Regions from separate parts of the Enterobacter sp. PL_is514 genome, predicted to be linked through region 4. Evidence: predicted binding sites of a transcription regulator. Region 4 holds the regulator's gene; each other region holds the start of a gene.
What was found. Region 4 encodes CRP, which controls carbon source genes, mostly activating them, when cyclic AMP is high. Its sites were predicted from a motif close to ATGTGANNNNNNTCACAT; they were not measured.

Region 1 (3,211 bases), on a different contig from region 4:
GACCGATGCCGCCGCTGCGGGCGATATCGTGCTGCTTCCCTGGGACTGTCGGGTGCTCAGGCGTAAAGCGTAAGAACCGCCCGGCGGCGCTGCGCTTGCACGGGCCTACAAAACCCGTAGGCCGGGTAAGCGCAGCGCCACCCGGCAACAAGGCACAAAACGCCTGCTCCCCGAGCAGGCATTTTTTTATCTGCATACAGAGAGGCGTATTATGGACAGTCAAATTACTCAGCGTTTAATTCCGGCATTTGGCGGCGACGATAATATCGAGCACGTCGAAGCCTGTATTACCCGCCTGCGCGTGACGGTAAAAGATTTAAATAAGGTCGATTCCCAGGCGATACAGAATGAGGGGGCGCTGGGGGTGATTATTATCGGCCAGCAGGTGCACGCTATATTCGGCAGGCAGTCTGATACATTACGGAAATTATTAGACGAACATTTTAATCAGTAAATATAAAAAAGGGATAGCCAAAGTAATGGCTATCCCAAAGCAGTAAAATAGACTGCAGGTTGCTGGAGATACGATAACGATTAACGCAAATTATAAATTACGACTTACCACCAGGCCTCGACCTGCACACCGAAGTTCCAGGTATTATTCGCGGTGCCATCTTCGAAGGATTGCCCTTTTTCGGAGTCATTCAGGTAAGAGGCAAAGACGCGCAGCTCAGGACGCGACATAAAATCAGGTCCGTCTGCCAGCCCCAGCGCGAGGGTGTACTTCTCGCCGCTCTGCTTGTACTTAGTGCCGTCGGTATAAGTATCTTCCTGGTAGAATCCGCCCACTTCGCCAATCAGACGCACGTACTCGGTGAACTGATACTGCGCGCGCCCCACCAGCGATACCAGGCGTGATTTGTCCGTGTACTGCGTGGTGTCGTCTGCCGAGCCCCATGTCAGAACGTGGTTAAAGGAGAACTTGTCGGTAATCGGAATTAAGCCGGTGTTAATCACGCGGTAGCCGGTGGCGTCGTTCACGTAGTTCCACATGTCGTACCAGCCCCCACCCTGTGACACCATGTTCTGGGCCAGACCTTTATTGGCGTACTGCAGCACCAGCTTGTTATAGCCGCCAAACATATCCTGGCTGATCTCACCGGTGACCATTACGCCGTTATCGGCCTCGTACAGTCCGCCGTACTCTTTCTGCTTGTTGGTCGGGTTTGGCATGGCGTAATCAATACCCACTTCCGTCCACGCGCCCGCCCACGGCTTCCAGCCCGCATAGCGAAGGTCGATGTAGTTGATGTTAACGTCGCTGTCGCCATCCACGCGGTAGTCCACGTCGTTGGCATCGCCGCGGATCCACGCAACGGAGACTGCGCCCGGGCCAAGCGTGTAGTTCTCGATACCCGCACCGGAGCCGGAAATATTCCAGTATTTGGTATCAATGATGTGCAGGTCATGGCGCTGGTAGTAGCGCTTACCGCCCCAAATCACCGCATTGGGATCCCCGGGGATCAGCCCCTTGATCTGCAGGTTAAGCTGGCGCAGGCCGAACTGGGCATCGTCATCTAAGGTGGTTTCATTGTCGTTGGAGCCGTCTGAGACCATGCTCACCATGCTGTCGAGATAGAAACTGACGTCGTTCTTTTTGTATACCTCGGAGCCCAGCTCCAGCTCGCCGTAGGTGTCGGCCTCGTTCCCGAGACGGCCAATTTTGTTTTTTTGCCACTCCTCCATCCCACCATCCCGTGAGACGCCCACGCCGGAGCGAAGATATCCATGAAAATCAATCGGTACTGAAGACGCTGCAAACAGCGAAGGCGATGCCAGCGCGGCAGCCAACGCAACAGATACAGAGCGGATCGTCGTGTTCATTGTAACCCTCTTATTGTTTTGTAATACGTTCACAAATCCGCTGTCATAAAATGCCTAAACCCGTTAACTGGCAATTGCACGATCCGAAATGTGTGATTAACTGCAAATAAAATAGACAATTTTGTTACGAGTAATGAGATCGGACACAAATTATGGCATTGTGAGCGTCATACTTTTTGATGGTGTTATGCCCACAGCGAGAGGGTGGTAAGCGTTTTTTTTCAGCACCCCTGTTACAATCAGCGCATAACAACATAAGGAACCGGACCATGAAGTCGAAAAGCGCAACGTTAGAGGACGTGGCACGCCATGCGGGCGTCTCCTATCAGACCGTGTCCAGGGTACTGAATAAATCTGCCAATGTATCCGACGCCACGCGCATCAAGGTGGAGAAATCCATAGAGTTATTGCGGTATGTACCCAACCGACTGGCTCAGCAGCTGGTGGGCAAGCAGAGCCAGACCGTTGGGCTGGTGACCATTTCGCTGGCGCTGCACGCGCCTTCGCAGGTTGCGGCGGCGGTGAAACGCTATGCCAATGTGGAAGGCTACCAGGTACTGATCTCAATGATTGATGAGAACGTCAACCACAGCATCCAGGACTCCATCAACGAGCTGAAATCCCAGCTGGTGAGCAAAGTGATCATCAACGTGCCGCTGGAGGCTGAAGCGGCGCAGAAAATCGCCGCCGACAACGACGACATTGTCTGCCTGTTCCTCGACGTTGACCCGTACAGTTCCGTGTTTAACGTTTCGTTTAATCCGGCGGACGGCACCCGCGCCAGCGTCAAATATCTTTACGAGCTGGGGCATCGCGACATTGCCCTGCTGGCGGGGCCGGCGTCTTCCGTGTCGGCGCAGCTGAGGCTGAAAAGCTGGATCGAGACCCTGAAGGGCTACGGTCTGGAGCCAGCATCGGTCATTCGCGGCAACTGGGATGCGCAAAGCGGTTATTCGGGAGCGTTGCAAATGCTGCGGGAAACGGCGCAGTTTACCGCCGTGCTGGTGGCGAACGACCAGATGGCGCTCGGCGTGCTGAGCGCGTTCCATCAGCAGCAGATTTCAATTCCGGGCGAGAAGTCGGTGATTGGCTACGATGACACCTATGAAAGCTCATTCTTCTACCCGGCGCTGACGACGGTATCGCTGGATTTAGATCTGCAGGGTAAAGAGGCGGTGCGCCGCATTCTCGACAGCGGTGAAGAGAATGCCCAGCGCATGTCCTCAATTTTACCTGCCCGTCTGGTGGTGCGTCAGTCCACCGGGCCGAAAGGGGAGAAAGGGAAAAACCTGCAGGCGCTTGCCCAGCAGCTGCGTAAGATCGCGCATCAGCTCGGCGATGCGTAGCGAAGTGAGCACCTCAATCACGTGCGTGAATGAGGTGCTCG
Region 2 (3,211 bases), on a different contig from region 4:
TCACTTTTACCGTTCCGCCTTTAATCGCACCTGCGGCCAGGAAGTAGGACGCGGATGACGCATCCCCTTCAACCAGGTAGTTGCCCGGAGACTGGTACTGCTGTGCCCCGCGCACCACGAAGCGCTGATAAGACTGGTTTTCCACCTCAACGCCGAAAGTTTTCATCAGGTGCAGCGTGATATCAATGTACGGTTTGGAGACCAGCTCGCCTTTAATCGTGATAACTGTATCCTGCGGGGCCAGCGGCGCGGTCATCAGCAGTGCCGTCAGGAACTGGCTGGAGACGCTGCCGTCAACCTCGACGTGACCTCCGGTAAAACCGCCGCGCAGACGCAGTGGCGGATAGTTTTCCTGCTCCAGATAGTCAATCTGCGCGCCGCCCTGACGCAGGGCATCCACCAGGTGACCAATCGGGCGCTCTTTCATGCGCGGCTCGCCGGTCAGCACAACATTGTTGCTTCCCAGGCACAGGGCCGCCGCCAGCGGGCGCATAGCGGTACCCGCGTTGCCCAGAAAAAGCTCAAGCTCTTCACCCGAGCGCAGCGCGCCGCCGTTGCCGGTCACTTCGCAGCGGGTACGATCGTCGGAGAGAGTGTAATGAACGCCCAACGCTTTCAGCGCATTGAGCATATGGCGCACGTCATCGCTGTCCAGCAGGTTTGTGAGGACGGTGGTGCCGTTTGCCAGAGCTGCCAGCAGCAGAGCGCGGTTCGAGACACTTTTTGAACCAGGCAGATTGATGGTGCCATCTACCCGCGCGATAGGTTGTAACGTCAGGGATTCCATGAAAACTAAACTCTCAACTCAACATAATAAAAACCCCGCAGGGGCGCTGCGGGGGTGAAAAACAGCAAATTAACCGTGACGACGTTCGAAGTCGATCATGAAATCCGTCAGGGCTTTAACGCCTTCCAGCGGCATCGCGTTATAGATGGAGGCACGCATGCCGCCCACGACACGGTGACCTTTGAGCGCGTGCAGACCTGCCGCGAAGGACTCTTCCAGGAACACTTTGTCCAGGTTGCTGTCCGCCAGCTGGAACGGTACGTTCATGCGGGAACGGTTAGCGTTTGCTACATCGTTGCGGTAGAAATCGCTCTTGTCGATCACGCCATACAGCAGTTCAGCTTTCAGCTGATTCACCTTGTCCATCTGCGCCACGCCGCCGTTTTGCTTCAGCCATTTGAAGACCAGGCCGGAGAGATACCAGGCAAACGTGGGTGGGGTGTTGAACATAGAATCGTTATCGTTCAGCACGGTGTAATCGAGAATCGACGGGCAGGATGTATGTGCTTTACCCAGCAGGTCTTCACGCACGATAACAATCGTCAGGCCTGCAGGGCCGATATTTTTCTGTGCGCCCGCGTAGATCACGCCATAACGGCTGACGTCAATTGGCGCAGACAGAATGGTGGAGGAGAAGTCAGCGGCAACCGCGACATCGCTGCCGAAGTTTGGCGTCTCGTCGATGGCAATCCCGTCAATGGTTTCGTTCGGGCAGTAGTGCAGATACGCTGCATTATCAGAAAGCTGCCACTCGCGCATTGGCTTCACGGCGCGCAGACCGTCAACGGTCACTTTGGCGTCGATCACATTCGGCGTGCAGTATTTATGCGCTTCTTTGATGGCGCTTGCTGCCCAGTAACCCGCATCAACGTAGTCAGCCGTCGTTTTGTCACCGAGGATATTCAGCGGAATACCCGCAAACTGGCCGCGTCCACCGCCGTGACAGAACAATACTTTGTAGTTCGAGGGAATATTCAGCAGATCGCGAAAATCCTTTTCTGCCTCTTCCGCCACCTGAATAAACTCTTTACCCCGGTGGCTGATTTCCATCACCGACGTACCGAGACCGTTCCAGTCACAAAGTTCCTGTTGAGCCTGTTTAAGCACGTCTGCCGGCAACATTGCCGGACCTGAACTGAAATTAAAGACTTGAGCCATTTCCCCTCACCACGCTAAAAGCCATAAGTTATAACTGTGGATATCGGTTTTATCATTCAGTGACACGCGCCGCAATGTCTAAAACTTATGACCCGTGAAATGTGCCCCGCGTCACACAAAACAATCTGCCGCCTCGTTAAGACAAAACCGACAAAATGGCTGTCAGGTGATGCGTTTGGCCCGGCTAACCTTCGTCCATTCCGGATTTGCACAGCGAGGGCATAATTGACGATCCCCCGGCTGCATCGCCACAACATGGCTACATCTTACGCAAGCATACTCGCCTGATTCAGGCACCGTTCTGAAACGCTCAATGAGCATATCCGGCAGGATACACAGCCCCGGCTTCACCTCGTCGTCAGAATAGTAATAAACGCTGATCTGCCCGTTAGTTTCCATGATCGCCAGACGCACCTGCCCGAGCTGTTCAACGCTATTCAGGCGTAGCTCCATAAAGAACTCAAACTCGGTCATATTGGCGCTTTGTACATTTTCCCAGGCCAGCTGTCCGTCCTCGACGATAACGACCGGCTTCCCTTCAAGCAGATCTTCCAGCTTTTCGCTTTTCGACATCAGCCACATGACAAGACGATAAAGTAGCGCCAGTGAGACAAAAACGATAAACACCGGCACCATCGGCACATCATCATAGAAGGCGACGTCCCCCGCCGCTGAACCCAGCGTCAGAATAATCAACACCTCAAAGAGCGACATCTGCCGTACGCCGCGACGGCCGGTGATTTTAAGAAACAGGAAGACAAGTACGAAGGTATACAGGCTGCGCAGCGCCACTTCGCCCAGAAATTCAGGAGGAACTTTATCAAACGCCATCCGCTGGAGATCAAATGCTTTCATTTTTCTATGCCTTAACAGTCAGTTACTGCCACTAAGCATAGTCCAGCCATTTATTTTCGCCGAAGATAGCACCCGTCACGCAAAACCCGTATCATTGCGCGCTTTACGTACGATAAAAGTGACCGCCATGACTCAAACGTTTATCCCCGGCAAAGACGCCGCCCTGGAAGATTCCATCGCTCGCTTCCAGCAGAAACTGACCGACCTGGGTTTTAACATCGAAGAAGCCTCCTGGCTCAATCCGGTGCCTCATGTCTGGTCCGTGCATATTCGCGACAAAGAGTGTGCCCTGTGCTTTACCAACGGTAAAGGCGCGACAAAAAAAGCGGCACTGGCCTCCGCGCTGGGTGAGTATTTTGAGCGTCTGTCCACCAACTATTTCTTCGCTGACTTCTGGCTGGGCGAGACCAT
Region 3 (3,211 bases), on a different contig from region 4:
CGCAGCGCCATTGCCGTTTGTTTGCGCCAGCAAGAGCAAAAACTCTTCTCCTCCCACGCGTCCTAATGCCGAATCTGAAGGTGATAACTCACGGATCGCGTTACAAAAGTGAAGGAGCGCCGCATCACCCACCGGGTGCCCCCACTCATCGTTGATCTGTTTGAAGAAATCCAGGTCAAACATCAGGACGCAAAAATGGCTGTTAACCTCCTGCCGGGCACTGGCCGCCAGCGCAAGCTCAAGCTGCTGCAAAATCGCCGAACGGTTAAAGCAGCCGGTGAGATCGTCAGTAGTGGCTTTTACCTGCAGCTGCTGCTCGGCTTTTTTCCGCTCGGTGATATCCAGCCCAATATTGAGGATAGAGTTGTCCGGCAACAGAATGTTGGACCACAGCACCGTCAGCGGGGTCCCGTCTTTGCGTAGCGGATGCCACTCATACATATCCTTCAGCGGCGAGACATTGACCGACTCTCTTACCCGCCGCCGCTCTTCAGGGTCAGGATAAAACAGCGAAAGCGGATCGGCATGTTCCGCGATCTCCGCCATCGTCCAGCCGAATACTTTTTCACATTCGGCATTCCACAGCACGCAGCGGTTAAATTTGTCGAAAGAGTTCATTAAAACCGGGGCGCGTTCAAAAAGCGTCTTATATTGCGTCACGACACGCTGCATTTCCTGGGCAGTTTTCTCCCGGGCAATAATTTCCGCGAAATAGTCTTTTAATTTTTCGACCAGCACCACGACGATATTTTTCAGAATTGGCAGAGAAGAGAGTCGTTCATCAAACGCTAAAAAGAAATAGCCGCTGCAGTGCCAGTTATGGGTTGAAAGTTTGCACAGGACACCGCTATGCAACTGCGCATAGCCCGGGTGCTGAGGAGGAAATAACGCACGGCCAATATTCTCTTTCCAGTAGACCACCCGCCATGAACGATGATGCCGCTGGAGCAGGGTGTCCGCCAGGAAATCGGCCACTTCGAAGGGATGGCAGGTCATCTCCCCGGCGCATACCACGCGCTGTAGCCCATCATCACCATTAACGCTTACCCAGGCAAGACTAGCGCCCAGCGCGCGACTGATGGTCGTCAGCATGTCGGTCAGAGAACATTGAGCATGAAGCTGAGGCATCAGCTTAGCCAGCGCATGCAACGCTTGCATGCTGTCATTAACAATCTCACGTCGGTTTTCTTTCATTTTTTTCGCTGATTATCAGGCGATAAACCGGACGCAACTTTCTTCAGATTCGAAAAATCGACAAACCAACGCACAGGCTGAATCTCAGCGTAGCGAATTAAAAAATAACGTTGTGTGTAATTAAAAACGTACAAAGAAATAAAAAAATAATTAAATTCAAGAACCTGAAAGGTTAGCTGCGAGTAAAATTAATTGTCCACTCAAGCATAAGCCATAGGGTTATTGCTGTAAACATTGTACAGTGTGCATCCTTTTGCATCAGTTTTGCTATCTCAATGAATTCATTATAAAGAGTGCGGGAACTGGAGAACTTAGCCAGCAAAGATATATTTTCACTCAGGCGCCCACTGATTCTCGGCAACTATGAATCACCCGTTTTTCATCACCCCGGGACTGGCGAATAAAACAGCAAACGTGATATAGTTCACACATATAGTGTAACGAAAAAATCTGTTTCATTCAGTTCGTCTGTTTTGTTGAGGATGGGTTTTATGGCAACCATTACTACCAGCATGGTTCTCCTGCGCTGGCCTTTGTTGAGTGCGGTACTGATGTTTTTGGCCAGCACGCTGAACATTCAGTTTCGTAAATCTGACTACGCGGGTCTCGCTGTCATCAGCACCCTGCTGGGGCTGGGTGCAGCCTGCTGGTTTGCAACGGGTCTGCTTGGCATTACCCTGCTGGATATCGCCGCCGTCTGGGAAAACATTAAAGTGGTGATGGTGGAAGCAATGAGCCACACGCCGCCAGACTGGCCGATGGTCATTACCTGATCCCTTCATCAATAAAAAAACCCAGACGATGTCTGGGTTTTTTGTTTTCTCATCCGTTGATCAGAACGGAATGTCGTCGTCGAAATCCATTGGCGGTTCGTTAGACGGTGCCGGAGCAGACTGCTGCTGCGGGCGAGACTGCGCGCCACCGCTGAACTGGTTGCCGCCCTGCGGCTGCTGAGGCTGACCCCAACCGCCCTGCTGCTGGCTCTGACCACCACCTGCCGGTGCACCACCGCCCTGACGGCCACCCAGCATCTGCATGGTACCGCCCACGTTAACCACGACTTCAGTGGTGTACTTCTCAGCACCAGACTGATCGGTCCATTTGCGGGTGCGCAGCTGGCCTTCGATATAGACCTGAGAACCTTTACGCAGATACTCACCGGCCACTTCGGCCAGTTTGCCAAACAGCACAACGCGGTGCCATTCGGTCTGCTCTTTCATCTCTCCGGTCGCTTTATCACGCCAGGATTCGGAAGTAGCCAGCGTAATGTTGGCAACTGCGCCACCACTCGGCATGTAGCGTACTTCCGGGTCCTGGCCCAGATTACCGACGAGAATCACCTTGTTTACGCCTCTGCTGGCCATGTTCGTGTCTCCTGAATACGTTTCTTAATAGTGTAAACGCGCGAGTGTACCATTTCCACGCGGCAATTTGCATAGTTGCGTAGTCGGTTCAGAAATCTCTCGCGAACGTGTCATTGTTACACAGAGAATCAGAAAATGCATTCCAATACTGTATATTCAAACAGGTTAAATTGTGTCATAATTAGCCGTTTCTGACAGCCGTTTGTCCTTCAAACAAATCAGGCAATCCGTGTTCCAACCGGGAAAGGTGAATGGATAAGATCGAAGTTCGGGGCGCCCGCACCCACAATCTCAAGAATATCAACCTCATAATCCCTCGCGACAAACTCATTGTCGTGACCGGGCTTTCGGGGTCTGGCAAATCCTCACTGGCTTTCGACACCCTGTATGCCGAAGGACAGCGTCGTTACGTTGAATCACTCTCTGCGTACGCGCGTCAGTTCCTGTCGCTGATGGAAAAACCGGATGTTGACCATATTGAAGGGTTGTCCCCTGCTATCTCTATTGAGCAGAAGTCCACCTCGCATAACCCACGTTCAACGGTCGGTACCATTACCGAAATTCATGACTACCTGCGTCTGCTGTATGCCCGCGTGGGTGAGCCGCGCTGCCCGGACCACGACGTCCCGCTGGCGGCCCAGACCGTCAGCCAG
Region 4 (3,211 bases):
GCGCGCCCAGCTGTTTTTCCATGTTAAAGCGTGTGGGGTAGCGGTGGTAAAGAATATCGTCTGCCAGCACCCGCAGACGTGCCGAGACGGTCTGCGCGTTCCAGCGGATCACCGCTTCGGCGTGGCTGCGCTCGACCAGCTTTTGCACCTCCTGCGGGTGGTGCAGGCTCACGGAGATATGCTCCTGCAGATCCAGGCCTACCTGGAAGGTGCGCAGCAGCCGTTTGTATTCGTGGTTCTTGTTGGCGGCGAGCATATGCAGCTGCTGATAGCACTGGCTTATCAGATCCACCACCTTCTGCTGGCGCGTCAGCAGGGGCGGTAAGGATTTTTCCGGATCGGTATGCTGGGTCAGCAGGGTGTATTTGGCTTCGCAGTAATCCGCAAGCTGCACATAGAGCAGGCTCAGGGATTCACGCAGCGGCTGCTCCCGCCACAGCCAGAACCAGAACCAGTTAAACAGGCCGTACCATAATGTCCCCAGGGCGTAGATCAGCAGCGGCTCCCACACCGGCATATTCCCGGCGAGGCTCAGCGTGAAAATGGCCGCAATCAGCGACGCGGGAAGCAGGCGGGCGTGCAGAGAACTGATTTCCGCCGTGACGCCGAGGGTCATCGCCAGCACGGTCAGGATCAGCGGCAGCGGAATATCACGAGCCAGTAAAAGCTGTACGGCGAGGCTACAGCCCGCAAACAGGCAGCCGCCGATAATCAGGCGTTTGAAAAAGCGCTTATGCGGCGTGTCCAGACCGGCGATGTTGCAGCAGGCAGGCACGAGGGAAAACAGCAGACCTTGCTGAAGATGTCCGAGGATCAGGCCTATGGCCACAGGAAGACACAACACCAGCGTTTGTCGCAGTGCGTAGTTAACTTCCGGGTGATAGATCAGCCTGCGCCACATGGGGAGTAGAGACAAAAACGGCGTGACACCTTGCGATGGCACGCCGTTTAAGCGGAATTAACGCGTTCCGTAAACCACGATGGTTTTACCGTGGGCAGAGATCAGGTTTTGATCTTCCAGCATTTTCAGGATACGGCCCACTGTTTCACGGGAGCAACCGACGATCTGACCAATTTCCTGACGGGTAATTTTAATTTGCATGCCGTCCGGGTGGGTCATAGCGTCTGGCTGTTTCGCCAGGTTCAGTAGGGTCTGTGCGATACGGCCTGTCACGTCCAGGAAGGCGAGGTTGCCCACTTTCTCTGAGGTGACCTGCAGACGGCGCGCCATCTGGGAAGAAAGACGCATCAGGATGTCAGGGTTAACCTGAATCAGCTGACGGAACTTCTTGTAAGAAATTTCAGCCACTTCACATGCTGTCTTTGCACGAACCCAGGCGCTACGTTCCTGGCCCTCTTCAAACAGGCCCAGTTCACCGATGAAATCGCCCTGGTTCAGATAAGAAAGGATCATCTCTTTCCCTTCTTCATCTTTGATCAGCACTGCCACCGAGCCTTTAACGATGTAATACAACGTTTCCGCTTTTTCACCCTGGTGAATCAGCGTGCTCTTTGATGGGTACTTATGAATGTGGCAATGAGACAAGAACCATTCGAGAGTCGGGTCTGTTTGCGGTTTGCCAAGCACCATGCGCTGTTATCCTCTGTTATAAGCTGTCACCAGAGTCATCAGATGCATCCGGACTCTGGGGTTGCAATCGAATTCTTACCCATACCCTGGGAAGTCGGCTACCGTAACGTTTCGCAGCCAGTAAAGTTTGATGTCCTCTGCATACATGTGTAACGTCAATGTATTACTGTAGCATCCAGAGTGTTTTAGCATAGCTTTCGCCGCGTGTCTCCTGGTGTCTCGCTTCAGCATGATGCAGGTCGCCTTCCATTGCGAGAAATGTAACGCACGCGTAATCTGTCACCAAAAATGCAACGTTGGAGTTTAAGAATATGCAAGCGCGCGTGAAATGGGTTGAAGGTTTAACGTTCCTGGGCGAGTCCGCGTCAGGACACCAGATTTTGATGGACGGTAACTCCGGCGATAAAGCGCCAAGCCCAATGGAAATGGTGCTGATGGCGGCAGGGGGATGCAGCGCCATTGACGTGGTGTCGATTCTGCAAAAAGGTCGTCATGACGTGACGGATTGTGAGGTTAAACTCACGTCAGAACGTCGCGAAGAGGCGCCACGCCTGTTCACCCATATTAATCTGCACTTTGTGGTCACCGGTAAAGAGTTGAAGGACGCAGCGGTCTCGCGTGCGGTGGATCTGTCTGCGGAGAAGTACTGCTCTGTGGCGTTAATGCTGGAGAAAGCGGTAAAAATCACGCATTCGTATGAAGTGATCGAGGCTTAATTATTGGGGCATCGTGCGTGTTGATGCCCTCACCCTAACCCTCTCCCACAGGGAGAGGGAACATGTTCACGCGATCTGCTTCCCTTCCATCAGTCGCTCCACCAGCGGCGTCATGATGAGCTCCATCGCCAGCCCCATTTTTCCGCCCGGCACGACTAACGTATTCATGTGCGAAATAAACGAGCCCTGCAGCATGGCCAGTAGCCAGGGGTAATCAATGCCTTCGAGATTGCGGAAATGGATCACCACAAAGCTCTCATCAAGGGACGGGATACTTTTGGCGGCAAACGGGTTGGAGGTGTCCACCGTCGGCACCCGCTGGAAGTTGATATGGGTGCGGGAGAACTGCGGTGTCAGGAAGTTGATGTAATCTTCCATGGAGCGCACCACCGAGTCCATCACCGCCTCTCGTGAATGGCCGCGCTCGCTCATGTCGCGCGTCAGCTTCTGGATCCACTCCAGGTTAACGATAGGGACCACGCCGACCAGCAGGTCCACGTGGCGCGCCACGTCGTGTTGAGGAGTGACCACGCCACCGTGCAATCCTTCGTAAAACAGCACGTCGGTGGGTTCCGGCAGCGGTTGCCACGGGGTGAACGTCCCCGGCACCTGATTCCAGGGAACGGCTTCATCATAGGTATGCAGATACTTGCGGGACTGCCCTTTGCCGCTCTGACCGTACTCTATAAAGGTTTGTTCCAGCAGGCCGAAGTCATTGGCTTCCGGGCCGAAATAGCTGATGTGTTTACCCAGATCGCGCGCTTTACGGATGGCCATATCCATCTCCGGACGCGTGTAGCGGTGAAAGCTGTCGCCTTCGACCTCCGCCGCACGAAGATTCAGCTGGGCGAAAATCTTGCGAAAGGCGAGGCTGGTGGTGGTGGTTCCCGCACCACTCGACCCC

Region 1: a site for CRP is predicted at 1,915-1,932, ahead of AC0TNG_RS22930 (maltoporin). Genes of this name have one in related genera too.
Region 2: a site for CRP is predicted at 2,045-2,062, ahead of serC (3-phosphoserine/phosphohydroxythreonine transaminase). Genes of this name have one in related genera too.
Region 3: a site for CRP is predicted at 1,607-1,624, ahead of AC0TNG_RS11220 (YjcB family protein). Genes of this name have one in related genera too.

The regions. Positions count from the first base shown of each region.
Region 1 is NZ_JBVPGN010000036.1:553,073-556,283, forward strand. Features, by position in the region: gene AC0TNG_RS22920 (beta-galactosidase) at 1-73, shown strand, start outside; gene AC0TNG_RS22925 (PTS sugar transporter subunit IIB) at 212-454, shown strand; gene AC0TNG_RS22930 (maltoporin) at 559-1,824, opposite strand; gene AC0TNG_RS22935 (LacI family DNA-binding transcriptional regulator) at 2,094-3,170, shown strand.
Region 2 is NZ_JBVPGN010000036.1:401,204-404,414, reverse strand. Features, by position in the region: gene aroA (3-phosphoshikimate 1-carboxyvinyltransferase) at 1-787, opposite strand, end outside; gene serC (3-phosphoserine/phosphohydroxythreonine transaminase) at 857-1,945, opposite strand; gene AC0TNG_RS22210 (DUF421 domain-containing protein) at 2,108-2,800, opposite strand; gene ycaO (30S ribosomal protein S12 methylthiotransferase accessory factor YcaO) at 2,928-3,211, shown strand, end outside.
Region 3 is NZ_JBVPGN010000031.1:49,115-52,325, forward strand. Features, by position in the region: gene AC0TNG_RS11215 (diguanylate cyclase) at 1-1,194, opposite strand, end outside; gene AC0TNG_RS11220 (YjcB family protein) at 1,686-1,967, shown strand; gene ssb1 (single-stranded DNA-binding protein SSB1) at 2,028-2,558, opposite strand; gene uvrA (excinuclease ABC subunit UvrA) at 2,810-3,211, shown strand, end outside.
Region 4 is NZ_JBVPGN010000029.1:21,837-25,047, reverse strand. Features, by position in the region: gene AC0TNG_RS08635 (YccS/YhfK family putative transporter) at 1-901, opposite strand, end outside; gene crp (cAMP-activated global transcriptional regulator CRP) at 959-1,591, opposite strand; gene AC0TNG_RS08625 (OsmC family protein) at 1,903-2,307, shown strand; gene AC0TNG_RS08620 (phosphoribulokinase) at 2,374-3,211, opposite strand, start outside.